3 regions of the Streptomyces globisporus C-1027 genome follow, and region 2 is predicted to be linked to each of the others. Evidence: riboswitches for the same ligand, from Rfam matches in the RefSeq annotation. Region 2 holds a riboswitch; each other region holds the start of a gene.

Region 1 (5,108 bases), 6.2 Mb from region 2:
ACATCTCCGCGTACATCGACGAAGCCGTCGGCAGCACGGCGGCCGAGGCGACGGTGCCGGTGAGCAACACCCGATGAAACGACCCGCCATCGCCGTGACGGGACTGGGGATGATCACCCCGGTCGGCCACACCACCGACACCACCTGGGGCGGAGTCCGCGCCGGCCTCTCACCCGCCCGCACCGTCCCCGAACTGCAAGGCTGCGCCGTCGACTTCGCCTGTACGGTCTCCGGCATCGACCTCGACGACGCGGTCGGCGGCAGGTCCGCGTTCCGGATGGGCCGGTACGTCAAGTTCGCCCTCCTGGCCGCCCGGGAGGCGGTCGCCGACGCCGGGCTCGACCCGGCGCACTGGGACGGGACCCGGGTCGCCGTCGTGGTCGGCACCAGCAGCGGAGGATCCGCCGGACTCACCGAACAGGCCGTCGCCCTGGAGCGACGCGGCCCCGAGGCCACCTCGCCCTCGGGCATCCTGCTGACCATCCCGAACATGCCTGCGGCCGAGATCGCCATCGCGATGAAGGCCACCGGACCGAGTCTGGCCCCGTGTACCGCCTGCTCGTCCGGGGTGACCGCGCTGTCGGTGGCCCGGGACATGCTCACGTTGGGCCAGTGCGACATCGCCATCGCCGGGGCCACCGAGTCGATCGTCTTCCCCGTCGCCATGACCGGTTTCGCGCGCTCCGGCGCCGCGGCACCGCGGGACGGCGACCCCGCCCGCCTCTGCCGCCCCTTCGCCGCCGACCGGACCGGGATCGTCATGGGCGAGGGCGCGGCGATCATGGTCCTGGAGCGGGCCGAGGAGGCCCGCGCCCGAGGAGCCTCTCCCCGAGCGCTGATCGCGGGCGCCGGGGCCACCACCGACGCCCATCACCCCACCAGCCCGCACCCTGCCGGGGAGGTCGCACGGGCGGCCGTCGACGCCGCGCTGCGCGACGCGGGCTGGCGGGCCGAGGACGTCGACCACGTCAACGCGCACGGCACGTCGACCCCGCAGGGCGACGCCACAGAAGCCGCCCTGATCGGCCGGGCCTACCCGCACCGGCCGCCCGTCACCGCCCCCAAGGGCGTACTGGGCCACTGCATGGGGGCGGCCGGCGCCATCGAGGCGGGCCTGACGATCCTCACGCTCCAGCACGGGGTGATCCCGCCGATCGCGAACCTGGACGCCCCCGAGCCCGGGTTCGCCATCGACTGTGTCACCAAGACCCCGCGCGAGGTCCCCGTACGACGGGCCGTCAGCCACTCCTTCGGCTTCGGCGGCCAGAACGCGGTGATCGCCCTCCAGGCTCCGTAGGGGCCGGCGTCACCTTCCCGTCTGCCGGGCGACGACGGGAAGGTGGCGCCAGGCCCTGGGCCTGCCCGAGCGGAATCCGCACAGCCGGTACGGCGGGCCGACCCCGCGCCGTACCGGCCCCGCGCCGTACCGGCCCCGCGGCCGTGACCCACCGCACCGCGCCCGAGCTGCGAGAAGACGCGTGATAGCTTGCCGGGGCCAGTCGAACCCCAGCGACGGGGTCAGGGAATCCGGTGCGAATCCGGAACTGACGCGCAGCGGTGAGGGGGACGGGCGGGGCCACGGCCACTGGAGCACACGCGTGCTCCGGGAAGGCGTCCCGCCCGGACGAACCCGAGTCCGAAGACCTGCTGGCACCCGCGCCCGCACCGGGGCACGGGAACCGTACGACGGGCTCCGCGGCTGGGCCCAGAGACACAGAGGTCCTTCGTGCTGTCCACGGCCACCCCCGCTCCGATACGTACCGCCGCCCTGCTCGCGGCCGGACTCCTCCTGCTGACCGCCTGCGGCGAGGGCGGGAGCACCGGAGCCACCGACGGGAAGAAGGCCGAGGGCTTCCCGCTCACCCTGAAGAACTGCGGGCGCACCGTCACGGTGAAGGCGCCGCCCCAGCAGGCCGTCTCCGTCGACCAGGGGTCCACCGAGATCCTCCTCTCGCTCGGCCTGGCCGACCGGCTCGCCGGTACCGCCACCTGGAGCGACCCGGTGATGAAGGGGCTGGAGAAGGCCAACGCGGGCGTCGAGCGGATATCGGAGAACCGGCCCTCCTCGGAGAAGGTCCTCGACAAGGAGCCCGACTTCCTCTCCGCCTCCTTCGCCTCGACCCTCGCCAAGGGCGGCGTCGCCCCGCGCGAACAGTTCGAGAAGCTCGGCGTCCCGACCTACGTCTCGCCCGCCGACTGCGTCGGCAAGGACAACAGCGGCAGCGGCGACGGGGCCCGCACCGCACCCCTGACGATGGACAGCGTCTACACCGAAGTACGCGAACTGGCCCAGGTGTTCGGTGTCCCCGAACGCGGCGACGCCCTGGTGAAGAAGCTCCGGGCCCGGGTGGAGAAGGCCACCGACGGCATCGACGCCTCCGACGCCTCCCTCCTCTACTGGTTCTCCGACTCCAAGGCCCCCTATCTCGCGGGCTGCTGCGGTGCCCCCGGCGTCATCACCAAGGAGCTCGGAGCGAAGAACGTCTTCGACGACACCCATGACGAATGGCCCCAGATCAGCTGGGAGACCGTCGCCGACCGCAACCCCGACGTCCTGGTCATCGGCGACCTCAGCCGCACGACGCAGACCGCCGAGAGCGCCGAGAAGAAGATCGAGTTCCTGGAGTCCAACCCGGTCACGAAGACGATGGACGCCGTCAAGAACCGCCGCTACGTGCTGCTCAGCGGCCAGGCCATGAACCCCACCATCCGGACCGTCGAGGGACTGGAGCGTGTCGCGGCCGGACTGCGCGACTTCGGGCTCGCGGGGTGAGCACCGACAGCCGTACGGCCGCGAAGACGGCCGACGCGCCGCCTGCCGCCCGCCCGGACGTTCCCGCCCGGGTCGGCGCGCCGCTCACCGTCCTGCTGTGGGGCGGCGGACTACTCCTCCTCCTGGCCTCCGTCGCGGTCGCCGTCACCATCGGGCCCGCCCGGATCTCCGTCCCCGACGTCTGGTCGACCGTCGCCGCGCACCTCGGGTTCGGCGCGAGTGACCTCAGCCCGATCCGGGACGGCATCATCTGGAATCTGCGGATGCCGCGTACCCTCCTCGCCGCCGTGTGCGGCGCCGGGCTCGCGGTGTGCGGCACGGTGATGCAATCGCTGCTGCGCAACCCGCTCGCCGACCCCTTCGTCCTCGGTGTCTCCTCCGGCGCCTCCACCGGGGCGGTCGTCGTGGTCGTCCTCGGGGTCGGCGGGGGAGCGGTGTCGCTGTCGGCCGGAGCGTTCGTCGGGGCGCTCCTCTCCTTCGCCCTGGTGCTGCTGCTCAGCCACACCCTCGGCGGCTCCACCGACCGCGTCGTCCTCTCCGGCGTCGCCGCGATGCAGCTCTTCTCCGCCCTCACCTCCTTCGTCGTGATGACCTCCGCCGACGCCGAGCAGACCCGCGGGGTGCTGTTCTGGCTCCTCGGCTCGCTCAGCGGCGTCGGCTGGAGCGAGGTCGCCCTGTGCTCCGCCGTCCTCGCCGTCTGCCTGGTGGTCTGCCTGGCCCACGCCCGTACGCTCGACGCCTTCGCCTTCGGGCAGGACGCCGCCGCCGCGCTCGGCGTGAACGTCGCCCGCACCCGGATCGTGCTGCTGTGCACGACCGCCCTGCTGACCGCCGCCCTGGTCAGCGCGGCCGGGGCGATCGGCTTCGTCGGCCTGGTCCTGCCGCACGCCGCCCGCGCCCTCACCGGCTCCGGACACCGGCGGCTCCTCCCGGTCACCGCGCTCGCCGGGGCCGTCTTCCTGGTCTGGGTCGACACCCTCGCCCGGACCGTCCTCGACCCGCAGGAAGTACCGGTCGGCGTCGTCACGGCCCTGATCGGCGTCCCCGCCTTCGTCCTCGTCCTGTACCGCACCAGGAGCACGTCATGAGCGTTTCCACGGGCCTGCGCGCCGAGCGCGTCGGCCGGGCGGCGGGCGGCCGGCTCATCCTCGACGGCGTCGACATCACCCCGCCGCCGGGCTCCACCATCGGGCTCCTCGGCCCCAACGGCTCCGGCAAATCCACCCTGCTGCGGATCCTCGCGGGCCTCCTCGCCCCGGACACCGGCGTCGTCACCCTGGACGGCGACCCCCTCGCCCGTCTCGGCCGCCGCACCGTCGCCCGCCGGATCGCCGTCGTCGACCAGCACGCGGTCACCCAGGTCGACCTCAGCGTCCTGGACGTCGTACGCCTCGGCCGCATCCCGCACCGGCGCGCCTGGTCCGCCCCCGACAGCACCGACGAGGACGCCGTCTCCGACGCGCTGCGGCGCACCGGGCTCACGGACCGCGCCGGGCAGTCCTGGCACACCCTGTCCGGCGGCGAACGCCAACGCGTCCAGATCGCCCGCGCCCTGGCCCAGCAGCCCCGCGAACTCCTCCTGGACGAACCGACGAACCACCTCGACATCCAGCACCAGCTGGACCTGCTCGCCCTGGTCGCCGACCTCCCCGTCACCAGCGTCGTCGCGCTGCACGACCTCAACCTGGCCGCGATGTTCTGCGACCGGATCACCGTGATGAAGGCCGGCCGCGTCGTCGCCGGAGGCACCCCGGCCGAGGTCCTCACCGAGGAACTGATCAGGGACGTCTACGGAGTGCGGGCGGTCGTCACCCCGGAAGGTCCCGACGGCCGCCCCTCGGTACGGTTCCTGCGGCGCCGCTGACCGGCTGGGCACAAGGACAACGCCCCCGGACAGCCCGCCGGGCGGACTCGAAGCTACGAGCCCGCCCGGCGGCCGAGGACGTGGGAGCGGCCTTCCGGCCACCTGAGGTCGTGCGGGTCAGCGGCGTCGCCCCTGGCCGAACTCGCCACCGGCGTCCTTGCCGGTGCCCATGTCCTTGCCGTCCGCGTAGTCGATCTTCTCCTTGCGGATCTCGGCGGAGACTTCCTTCTGCTCGGTGACCCGGTTGGTCTCCAGTCGGACCCGCTCCACCGGCACGGCCTCCTTGCGTACGGTGGCGCGCTCCGCGTGCAGCGTGACCTCGACGTCCTGCTCGCCGAAGTCCGTGGTCCCGGTGGTCTTCTCGCCGGGCTGGAGCGGTTCACGGACCACTCGCACCTCTTCGTGGGAGACCGGCACCGTCCGGGTGACCTCCTCGGTCACCACGTACTTGTGCAGCCGTGCCTTGCCGCT
Region 2 (5,108 bases):
GGACGCGGCGAGCAGCCCTCCCACCGTGCGCCCGTCGGTCCAGCCGTGCAGTTCCACTCCGGCCAGGGCGTTCACGAGAAGGGCGAGGGCGACCGCGAGCAGGAGAGCTCCGCCCGCCTCCAGGCGGTGGGATGCGTCCCGGTCACCCCTGGCCGCCGGGACGCGGGCCGCCAGGCAGAGCAGGCCGATCACGAGCGCGGCGGGCACGTTGATGACGAACACGGACCGCCAGCCGAACTGCTCCACCAGGAAGCCGCCGAGCAGCGGACCGGCGGCTGCCGCTGCCCCGATGGCACTGGTCCGCAGGGCGACCGGCGGGCCGAGCCGGTCGGGCGGGTAGACCTGGCGCAGCAGCGCCAGCGTCGCGGGCTGCAGCAGGGCTCCGCACACGCCTTGTACGGCGCGCAGCGCGATGACCCAGCCGACCGAGGGCGCCACGGCGATGCCCGCGGACGCGGCCCCGAAGCCGAGCGATCCGGTGAGGAGCAGACGGGTGTGGCCGTACCGGTCCCCCAGCCGTCCGGCGAGGACGAGAAGACTCGCCACCGCGAGGAGGTAGGCCGTACTCGTCCACTGCACCTGGGCGAGGCTCGCGGAGAGATCGCGCTGCAGGCTGGGCTGGGCCACGAAGAGGACGGAGCCGTCGAGCGCGACGATCATCGCCCCGGCGATGCTGCCCGCGAGGGCGAGGCGGGGCCGGACGGAGGCGGTCGCGGCGCCGGTCACGGGTTCGCCGGTCCGAGGTGGGCGTCGACGGTCCGGGCGATCAGCGGCGCCAGGCTCTCGTGGGCGTGCGGGTCGCCCGGCGAGGGGGCGTCGAGGGTGAGCGACAGGCTTCCCCAGCTCCACAGTTGGGCGACGCCGTGGAGGTTCGCCCAGAGGGCGGCGGCCACGACATCCGGGGCGGGCTCGGGTCCGGGGGACGGCCGGCGGGCGGCTCCGGTCTGCTGGTGCCGGGCGACCAGGGCGACGAGCGACGCGAACAGCGGGAGGGTCTTCTCCCGCAGCCTGGGCCGGCCGTCGGCCTCGTCGCCGCCGTCCAGCAGGTCGTGGCGGAACATCAGCTCGAACATCGGGCGGTGCTCGACGGCGAAACCGACGTAGACGTCGGCGAGGAGACACACCTGGGCGCGCGGGTCGCCGTCCGGCCGGAGGGAGGTGTCGAGCCGGTCCTTCAAGGCGTCGAACCCGCGTCCCGCGATGGCGGAGAGCAGCGAGCGGTGGGTCGGGAAGTAGCGGCGCGGAGCACCGTGCGAGACACCGGCACGCCGGGCGATCTCCCGCAGCCCCAGCGCCGCGGTCCCCTCGGCCGCCACGATCTCGACGCCGATGTCCACCAGTCGTTCCCGCAGCGGGGTTCCGTCCTCCATGGAGAACTTCTAGCACCACCGAGTAGACAGTGTCTACCCAGTGGTGTGCGTCATGGGTTCCCCGACCGTTCGACTGTTCGCCACCCGCTCCCTGACTGTCGGTCAGGTCGCCCGTCTCGACTGTGCGGAGGCAGTGACCCAGATGTAACCGAATGGCGTAGGGGAATGCGGAACCACGGAGCGTCACAAGCCGTTCTTCTTCCCACTACACGGCCCTGCCGATCCCCGGAGGGCCGATCGAGGAACGGAAGACGTCATATGAAGAAGACAGTCGGGTGGGCCCAGGACGGCGACGACTGGACGATCACCGTGAACGGCACGCAGTACCGCGCCGTCGAGCGGCCGACGGACGGCCGGGTGGACAACTACCTGGTGCGCGGTGACGACCTGAGCGCCGAGTGCCCGAGCCTCGGTCATGGGCTGGGCGTCATCCGGGAACACGAGTCCCGACGCTGACGCCGGCCGGTCAGCCGAGCGGGCCGCCCACCGAACCGTCCGCGCCGTCCGCCGGGCGGCCCGCCGTCTCCTCGCCGGCCGCCGCCTTCTCATCGCTCGGCCCCTGCCGCAGCAGATAGGTGTCCATGATCCAGCCGTGCCGTTCGCGGGCCTCCGCGCGCACGCGGCTGATCTCGTCGGCCACCTCGTCGAGCGGGCCCGAGACCAGGATCTCGTCGGGGGTGCCGATGTACGCGCCCCAGTGGATCCACAGGCCCCGGCCCGTCAGACGGGTGAAGGTCTCATGGCCGTCGAGCATCACGACGATGTCGCCGTCGTCCTCGGGGAAGCCCTGGGCCAGCCGTCTGCCGGGGGTGATGTGGATGGGGCGGCCGACCTGGTTCAGGGTGACGCGGTGCCGGGCGGCGAGGGCGGAGACGCTGCTGATGCCGGGAATCACCTCGTGGCCGAACTCCACCGTGCCGCGCCCCCGGATGTCGTCGAGGATCGCGAGGGTGCTGTCGTACAGGGCCGGGTCGCCCCACACCAGGAAGGCTCCGCACTGCCCCGGTGCGAGCTCCTCGATGATCAGGCGTTCGCAGATGTCGGCGCGGCGGTGGCGCCAGTCGTGCACCGCCGAGGTGTAGCGCGCGGCATCCTCCTGGGTGCGGTCGCGCCACGGGTCACCGGCCTCCACCACGCGGTAGGGGCCGGTGAGGTGTTCGTCGAGGATGTCGCGCCGCAGCCGGGTCAGCGACTCCTTCTCCCTGCCCTTGCCGAGCACGAAGAAGACGTCGGCCCGGCGCATGGCCTTCACCGCGGCGAGGGTCAGGTGGTCGGGGTCACCGGCGCCGATGCCGATGACGAGGACGTGCCGGGGGGCCTCGCCGGCATGTGCCATGTCTGCCTTGTCTGCCATGTCGGCCGATCATGCCAGGGGCGAGGCGGGGTGGACTTACTAGGACGTCCAACTATATGTTCGTGAGCAGCGGGGTGGTCGGTGTGCAGCTGATCGCCCTCAAGGCCCGTGGTGTCAGGGAAGCCGGTGTGATTCCGGCGCGGTCCCGCCACTGTGACCGGGGAGTCCGTCCTCGCAGGACACGCCACTGACGGTGCAGCAGCCGTCGGGAAGGCAGGGGGACGGGCGTCGATCCGGGAGTCAGGATACCGGCCGCGGGATGTTCCGTGTTTCCACGAGGATGGAGCAGACACGCATGGCACCGGTCCGCACCCACGGCCCCGCAGGCACGTCCCGGCGAGCGGTTCTCCCCGCCCCCTGACGGCCTCCGCCCTTCGCGCCCCCCTCCGGCGGCAGCCCTTCCGCGCCCCCGTGCACCCGACCGGTGCGTGGGCCGGTGGCAGCCGTGCGCCATCCCCGGATCTCTCCTGACGATCTCACCGACGAGAGCAGGTCTCCATGGTCCGCGAACTCACCCATTTCATCGGCGGCAAGCACACGTCCGGCACCTCGGGCGGCTATGGCGATGTCTTCGATCCCAACACCGGCCGGGTGCAGGCCCGGGTTCCTCTGGCCGACCGGGCCGAGACCGAGGCGGCGGTCGCCGACGCCGTCGAGGCGCAGCGCGAGTGGGGCGAGTGGAACCCCCAGCGCCGCGCCCGTGTGCTGCTGCGCTTCCTCCAGCTGGTGGAGAAGGAGAAGGACTCCCTGGCCCGGCTGCTCTCCTCCGAGCACGGCAAGACCGTGGCCGACGCGCACGGCGACATCGCGCGCGGAATGGACGTGGTGGAGTTCGCCGCGGGCGTCCCCCATCTGCTGAAGGGCGAGTTCAGCGACAACGCGGGCGCCGGGATAGACGTCCACTCGCTGCGCCGGCCGCTCGGAGTGGTCGCGGGCATCACCCCGTTCAACTTCCCCGCGATGATCCCGCTGTGGAAGGCGGCCCCCGCCCTGGCCTGCGGAAACGCCTTCATCCTGAAGCCGTCGGAGCGCGACCCGTCGGTTCCGCTGCGGCTGGCCGAACTGTTCCTGGAGGCGGGGCTTCCGCCGGGCGTCCTCAATGTCGTCAACGGCGGCAAGGAGGCCGTTGACACCCTTCTGGAGGACCCGCGCGTCAAGGCGCTCGGCTTCGTCGGCTCGACGCCGATCGCCGCGCACATCTACGCCACCGCCGCCGCCCACGGCAAGCGGGCGCAGTGTTTCGGCGGGGCGAAGAACCACATGATCGTGATGCCGGACGCCGACCTGGACCAGGCGGTGGACGCGCTGATCGGCGCCGGCTACGGCTCGGCGGGCGAGCGGTGCATGGCGATCTCGGTGGCCGTGCCGGTCGGCGAGGCCACCGCCGACGCGCTCGTCGCCCGGCTCACCGAGCGGATCGCCGAGCTGCGGATCGGCCGCTCGGACGACCCGGACGCCGACTTCGGGCCGCTGGTGGGCCGGGACGCGGTGGACCGGGTCCGCGGCTATGTCGACCTCGGCGTCGAGGAGGGCGCCGAACTGGTCGTGGACGGGCGGGACTTCACCCTGAAGGGCCACGAGGACGGCTTCTTCGCGGGCGCTTCCCTCTTCGACCGGGTCACCCCGGACATGCGGATCTACCAGGAGGAGATCTTCGGCCCGGTGGTGTCCGTCGTCCGTGCGGCGGACTACGAGGAGGCCCTGCGGCTGCCCTCGGAGCACCCGTACGGCAACGGCGTCGCGCTCTTCACCCGCGACGGCGACACCGCCCGCGACTTCACGCGCCGCGTCGACACCGGCATGGTCGGCGTCAACGTGCCGATCCCGGTGCCGGTGGCGTACCACACGTTCGGCGGGTGGAAGCGGTCCGGCTTCGGCGATCTGAACCAGCACGGCCCGGACGCCATCCGCTTCTACACCCGTACCAAGACCGTCACTTCGCGCTGGCCCGCCTCGGGAATCCGGGACGGCGCGAGCTTCACGATTCCGACCATGGGATGAGCACCGTGACCACGCTCCTCACCGACGACCAGTTCGCCGTCGTCGAGACGACCCTGGACTTCGCCCAGGAGCACCTCGCCCCGCACGCGGTGGCCTGGGACCAGGACAAGCACTTCCCCGTCGACGTCCTGCGAAAAGCTGCGGGGCTCGGCCTCGGCGGCGTCTACGTACGGGAGGACCTCGGCGGGTCGGAGCTGACCCGCTCCGACGGGGTCCTCGTCTTCGAGGCCCTGGCCACCGGCTGCCCCTCCATCGCGGGCTATCTGTCCATCCACAACATGGTCGGCTGGATGATCGACCGTTACGGCACCGAGGACCAGCGGGCCCGCTACCTGCCGGGGCTCTGCACCATGGAGCGGCTCGGCAGCTACTGCCTGACCGAG
Region 3 (5,108 bases), 1.2 Mb from region 2:
TAGGCGGACGGGCGGCGCTCGAAGAAGTTCGTCAGCTCCTGGACGCCCTGCAGCTCCATGAAGGAGAACGGGTTCTCCGAGCCGTACACCGTCGGGAAGCCGAGGCGGGCGAGGCGCTGGTCGGCGACGCACTCCAGGTACTGGCGCATCGACTCGGTGTTCATGCCCGGCAGGCCCTCGCCGCACAGGTCGCGGCCGAACTGGAGCTCCGCCTCGACGGCCTCCTTCAGCATGTCGGTGACCTGCTGCTGGAGCGCGTCGTCGAAGAGCTCCGGCTCCTCCTTGCGGACGGTGTCCACGACCTCGAACGCGAAGTTCATGTGCATCGTCTCGTCACGGAACACCCAGTTGGTGCCCGTGGCGAGGCCGTGCAGCAGACCGCGCGAGCGGAACCAGTACACGTAGGCGAACGCCCCGTAGAAGAACAGCCCCTCGATGCAGGCCGCGAAGCAGATCAGGTTCAGCAGGAAGCGACGGCGGTCCGCCTTCGTCTCCAGCCGCTCGATCTTCTCGACCGAGTCCATCCACTTGAAGCAGAACTGCGCCTTCTCGCGGATCGACGGGATCTCCTCGACCGCGTCGAACGCCGCCGCCCGGTCGTCCGGGTCGGGCAGATAGGTGTCCAGGAGCGTCAGGTAGAACTGGACGTGCACGGCCTCCTCGAAGAGCTGCCGCGACAGGTACAGCCGCGCCTCGGGGGAGTTGATGTGCTTGTACAGCGTCAGCACGAGGTTGTTCGAGACGATCGAGTCACCGGTCGCGAAGAACGCCACCAGCCGCCCGATCATGTGCTGCTCACCCGGCGACAGCTTCGCGAGGTCGGCGACGTCCGAGTGGAGGTCGACCTCCTCCACGGTCCAGGTGTTCTTGATCGCGTCCCGGTAGCGCTCGTAGAAGTCCGGGTAGCGCATGGGACGCAGGGTCAGCTCGAATCCCGGGTCGAGCAGGTTCTTCTCGTTGCTGGTGGTGCTCATTACTGGCAGGCCTCGCAGGACTCGGGGTTCTCAAGAGAGCAGGCGATGGCGTCCGCGTCGGGCGCCGAAGCCTGCTGTACGGGAATGGGGGCGGCGGCCGACGCCTGGCCGGACGCGGCACGGGCGATCCGGGTCGCCGGGCGCGAACGCAGGTAGTACGTCGTCTTCAGCCCCTGCTTCCAGGCGTACGCGTACATCGAGGAGAGCTTGCCGATCGTCGGCGTCTCCAGGAACAGGTTGAGCGACTGGCTCTGGTCCAGGAACGGCGTACGGGCCGCCGCCATGTCGATCAGGCCGCGCTGCGGGATCTCCCACGCCGTGCGGTACAGCGCCCGCACGTCCTCCGGGATCCAGGCGAAGCCCTGCACGGAGCCACTGGCCTCGCGCAGCGCCTCACGGGTGCGGGCGTCCCACACGCCGAGCTTCTTCAGCTCGTCCACCAGGTAGGCGTTGACCTGGAGGAACTCACCGCTGAGCGTCTCGCGCTTGAACAGGTTGGAGACCTGCGGCTCGATGCACTCGTACACGCCGGCGATCGAGGCGATCGTCGCGGTCGGCGCGATGGCGAGCAGCAGGGAGTTGCGCATCCCGGTCTTCGCGACCCGGGCGCGCAGGGCGTCCCAGCGCTCCGGCCAGTTCAGCTCGGTGGCGTAGTGGTCGGGGTGCAGCACCCCGCGCGCGGCACGCGTCTCGGACCACGCGGGCAGCGGGCCCGAGCGCTCGGCGAGGTCGCAGGACGCCTCGTACGCGGCCAGCATGATCCGCTCGGAGATCTTCGTGGAGAGCGCGCGCGCCTCGGGTGAGTCGAACGGCAGGCGCAGCTGGAAGAAGACGTCCTGGAGGCCCATGGCCCCCAGGCCGACCGGCCGCCAGCGGGAGTTGGAGTTCCCGGCCTGCTCGGTCGGGTAGAAGTTGATGTCGACGACCCGGTCCAGGAAGGTCACGGCCGTACGGACGGTGGAGTCCAGGCGGTCCCAGTCGATCGAGCCGTTCGCCACGAAGGCGCCCAGGTTGACCGAGCCCAGGTTGCAGACGGCCGTCTCGCCGTCGTTGGTGACCTCAAGGATCTCCGTGCACAGGTTCGACGAGTGCACGACCCGGCCCGGCTCGGCGGTCTGGTTGGCGGTCCGGTTGGAGGCGTCCTTGAACGTCATCCAGCCCTGGCCGGTCTGCGCGAGGGTCCGCATCATCCGGCCGTACAGCTCACGCGCCGGCATCGTCTTGCGGGCCAGGCCCTTCGCCTCGGCCGCGCGGTAGGCCGCGTCGAACTCGTCGCCCCACAGGTCGACCAGCTCGGGCACGTCCGCCGGGGAGAACAGCGACCACTCGGTGTCCGCGTCGACCCGGCGCATGAACTCGTCCGGGATCCAGTGCGCCAGGTTCAGGTTGTGCGTACGCCGCTGGTCCTCACCGGTGTTGTCGCGGAGCTCCAGGAACTCCTCGATGTCCGCGTGCCAGGTCTCCAGGTAGACCGCCGCGGCGCCCTTGCGCCGGCCGCCCTGGTTCACCGCCGCCACCGAGGCGTCCAGCGTCTTGAGGAACGGCACGATGCCGTTGGAGTGCCCGTTGGTGCCCCGGATCAGCGAACCCCGGGCGCGGATGCGGGAGTACGACAGACCGATGCCGCCCGCGTGCTTCGAGAGCCGCGCCACCTGGTGGTAGCGGTCGTAGATCGAGTCCAGCTCGTCCTTCGGCGAGTCCAGCAGATAGCAGGAGGACATCTGCGGGTGCCGCGTACCGGAGTTGAAGAGGGTGGGGGAGGACGGGAGGTAGTCCAGCTTGCTCATCAGCCCGTAGAGCGCGGCGACCTCGTCCAGCGCCCGCGCCGACTCGTCCTCGGCGAGGCCCGCGGCCACGCGCAGCATGAAGTGCTGCGGGGTCTCGATGACCTGCCGGGTGATCGGGTGGCGCAGCAGGTAACGGCTGTGCAGCGTACGGAGACCGAAGTAGCCGAAGCGGTCGTCGGCGCCCTCGGCCAGCGTCCGCTCGACCAGCTCGTCCAGCGCCTTCGCGTGCAGCTCGACGAAGGCGGCGGTGCGGTCGGCGATCAGGCCCTCGCGGTGGCCCACGGTGACCGAGGCGGAGAAGGACGTCGCGCCCTGGCCCGCCGCCTCGTCGGCGATCGAGAGGGTCAGCAGCCGGGCGGCCAGCCGGGAGTACGCCGGGTCCTCGGAGATCAGCCCCGCGGCGGCCTCGGTGGCCAGCATGCGCAGCTCGGCCTCGTCGGAGCGGGCGTTACGCCCGCGCAGCGCTGCGGCGGCGACCCGTCCGGGGTCGGTGTCGGGAAGATCGACGGTGAGGTCGGTCAGGGTCCGCAGCAGAGCGGTCCCGGGTCCGTCGTTCGGGACTTTCCCGGCCGTGGTGGACGCTGCGGACTCGGCGGATTCGGTGGCTGAAACCGGATCGGCGGGCGCGATGGTCACTGGGCTTTCCCTCGCTCGGCAGGGGGCCTGTGGAAGGCGGGGAAGCCGGGCAGCGCGAAACCCGGGGCGGGGCAGCACTGCTGACGGCGTCCACCGGCCTATCCGCGAGGCCCGGACGTCTGGCATCCGGTTCGGTCGAGCCGGACGCACTGTCGACAGGTCTTCGGACTTGCAGGTGCGCAAAAGCACACTGATCACACCGTTGCGGGACAGTTCCGGATTCGCACCGGATTCCCCTGCGGCGACAGCGAGGTCGAGCATACATGTGGGGGCCGCCAGATGCTGCGGCCCCCACATGTTGTGTCGCGTCGATTTCATGTGCCCCTCAGGACACCGCCTCCAGCGGCAGCCGGAAGGTCATGAGCCGTAGGCCCGGCACCGGTTCCCAGTCCCGTTCGGGGGTCCGCAGAAAGCCGAGCCGCCGGTAGATCCTATGGGCTGAGAGCATGGCCGGCTGCGTCGACAGCACCAGCGCCCGGACACCTTCCGCCGACCGGGCCCGCTCGATGCACGCCCGTACGAGCGCCTCTCCCACGCCCCGTCCGCGCCCCTCGCGGGCCACGGCCAGCATCCGGAATTCGGCCTCGTCCGGACCGGCGATGTCGCGCCACGGCGTGCCGGGAGCGGCATAGGTCACACCGCCGAGCACCGCCCCGTCCGCGTCGAGCGCGACCAGCGTCTCCGCCTCGGCCGCCCGCTGCTCCACCGCCCGCAGTTTGCGGAGATACGGGTCCTGCGGCCCGTGCAGCAGACCGTCGCCGAGATACGCCTCGGCGACGATCTCGCCGAGCACGCCGTACTCGGCCGGCTCGGCCACCCTGATCGTCAGATCCATCAGCCGCTCGCTCCCACTTCGTTGTCCGGGGCCCCGTCGCCCTCCGTCGGCAGATCGCCGCGCTCGACCGGCGCTCGCCCGGAGGCCTCCCCGGCGGGCGGCAGTACCTGGTCCAGCTCGTAGTCGTCGGCGCGGTGGGCGGCCCGCGCCGCCGCACGCAGCGTCGGCCGGTCCACCTCCTGGCGTGTTCCGCTCAACGTCACCACCAGGCCGTCCTGTTCCCGGGCGTAGGAGTGGCCCGACTCCGTGGCGCTGTACCACTGTCCGCCGTCGCGCTCACAGGTCACCAGGGGCTGCTGGCCGCCGCCCGGCGCGGGGCCGTCCGTGCAGTCGGCGTCGGCGTGCGGGAGGCGTTCCACCGACAGCCGGATCTGCCCGCCGTCCGGCTCGGTGTAGACGCTGCCGAACCCGTCGTCGCCGAGCACCCCGACGGACTGGCGCGCCAGGGTGTAGCCCGCGGCCTCGGTCACCCACACATGCTCCGCGACGAGCTGCGCGGCGCTCGCCCGCGCCTCCAACTCCGCCCGGTCGGGCGCCGGATCGGCCGAGGAACTCCGGTCGGCCGCTGTCTGCGAGCCGGGCGCCGGCTCGGTGCCGCAGCCCGTCGCCGCCAGGGCCAGGGTCATGGTCAGCGTGGTGGTCAGGAGGAGGGGCCGGAGCCGGGGCGGCCGGAAGCGCGGTGTCATGGGCACATCCTTGTCTAGGGCGAGGGCGCGGTGTTCCGGACGGCGATGTCCGGTCGGGGGCGCGGAAAGGGGCCGCCGCGCCCCTGGACGGGATGCGGCGGCCCCGGTGGCGGCCCGTGGTGCTCAGCAGCAGCGGAAGCCCTCGCGGGGATCCGCCTCGCGGGCGTCCGTCCGGCTGCGTTCGAAGGCG

What was found. A riboswitch is a leader RNA that binds a small molecule or an ion and turns the genes downstream of it on or off. The one in region 2 is predicted to bind cobalamin.
Region 1: linked by a shared signal. The riboswitch ahead of WQO_RS01895 (ABC transporter substrate-binding protein) and the one ahead of WQO_RS29230 (CoA-acylating methylmalonate-semialdehyde dehydrogenase) in region 2 are both predicted to bind cobalamin.
Region 3: linked by a shared signal. The riboswitch ahead of WQO_RS24035 (ribonucleoside-diphosphate reductase subunit alpha) and the one ahead of WQO_RS29230 (CoA-acylating methylmalonate-semialdehyde dehydrogenase) in region 2 are both predicted to bind cobalamin.

What each region holds. Positions count from the first base shown of each region.
Region 1 is NZ_CP013738.1:467,914-473,021, reverse strand. It holds gene WQO_RS01905 (acyl carrier protein) at 1-77, shown strand, start outside; gene WQO_RS01900 (beta-ketoacyl-[acyl-carrier-protein] synthase family protein) at 74-1,297, shown strand; cobalamin riboswitch at 1,480-1,666, shown strand; gene WQO_RS01895 (ABC transporter substrate-binding protein) at 1,727-2,773, shown strand; gene WQO_RS01890 (FecCD family ABC transporter permease) at 2,770-3,861, shown strand; gene WQO_RS01885 (ABC transporter ATP-binding protein) at 3,858-4,637, shown strand; gene WQO_RS01880 (PRC and DUF2382 domain-containing protein) at 4,755-5,108, opposite strand, start outside.
Region 2 is NZ_CP013738.1:6,619,480-6,624,587, reverse strand. It holds gene WQO_RS29250 (MFS transporter) at 1-660, opposite strand, end outside; gene WQO_RS29245 (TetR/AcrR family transcriptional regulator) at 723-1,370, opposite strand; gene WQO_RS29240 (hypothetical protein) at 1,629-1,826, shown strand; gene cobF (precorrin-6A synthase (deacetylating)) at 1,837-2,724, opposite strand; cobalamin riboswitch at 2,817-2,995, shown strand; gene WQO_RS29230 (CoA-acylating methylmalonate-semialdehyde dehydrogenase) at 3,223-4,725, shown strand; gene WQO_RS29225 (acyl-CoA dehydrogenase family protein) at 4,722-5,108, shown strand, end outside.
Region 3 is NZ_CP013738.1:5,421,843-5,426,950, forward strand. It holds gene WQO_RS24030 (ribonucleotide-diphosphate reductase subunit beta) at 1-974, opposite strand, end outside; gene WQO_RS24035 (ribonucleoside-diphosphate reductase subunit alpha) at 974-3,397, opposite strand; cobalamin riboswitch at 3,535-3,658, opposite strand; gene WQO_RS24040 (GNAT family N-acetyltransferase) at 3,723-4,232, opposite strand; gene WQO_RS24045 (hypothetical protein) at 4,232-4,918, opposite strand; gene WQO_RS24050 (YbdD/YjiX family protein) at 5,042-5,108, opposite strand, start outside.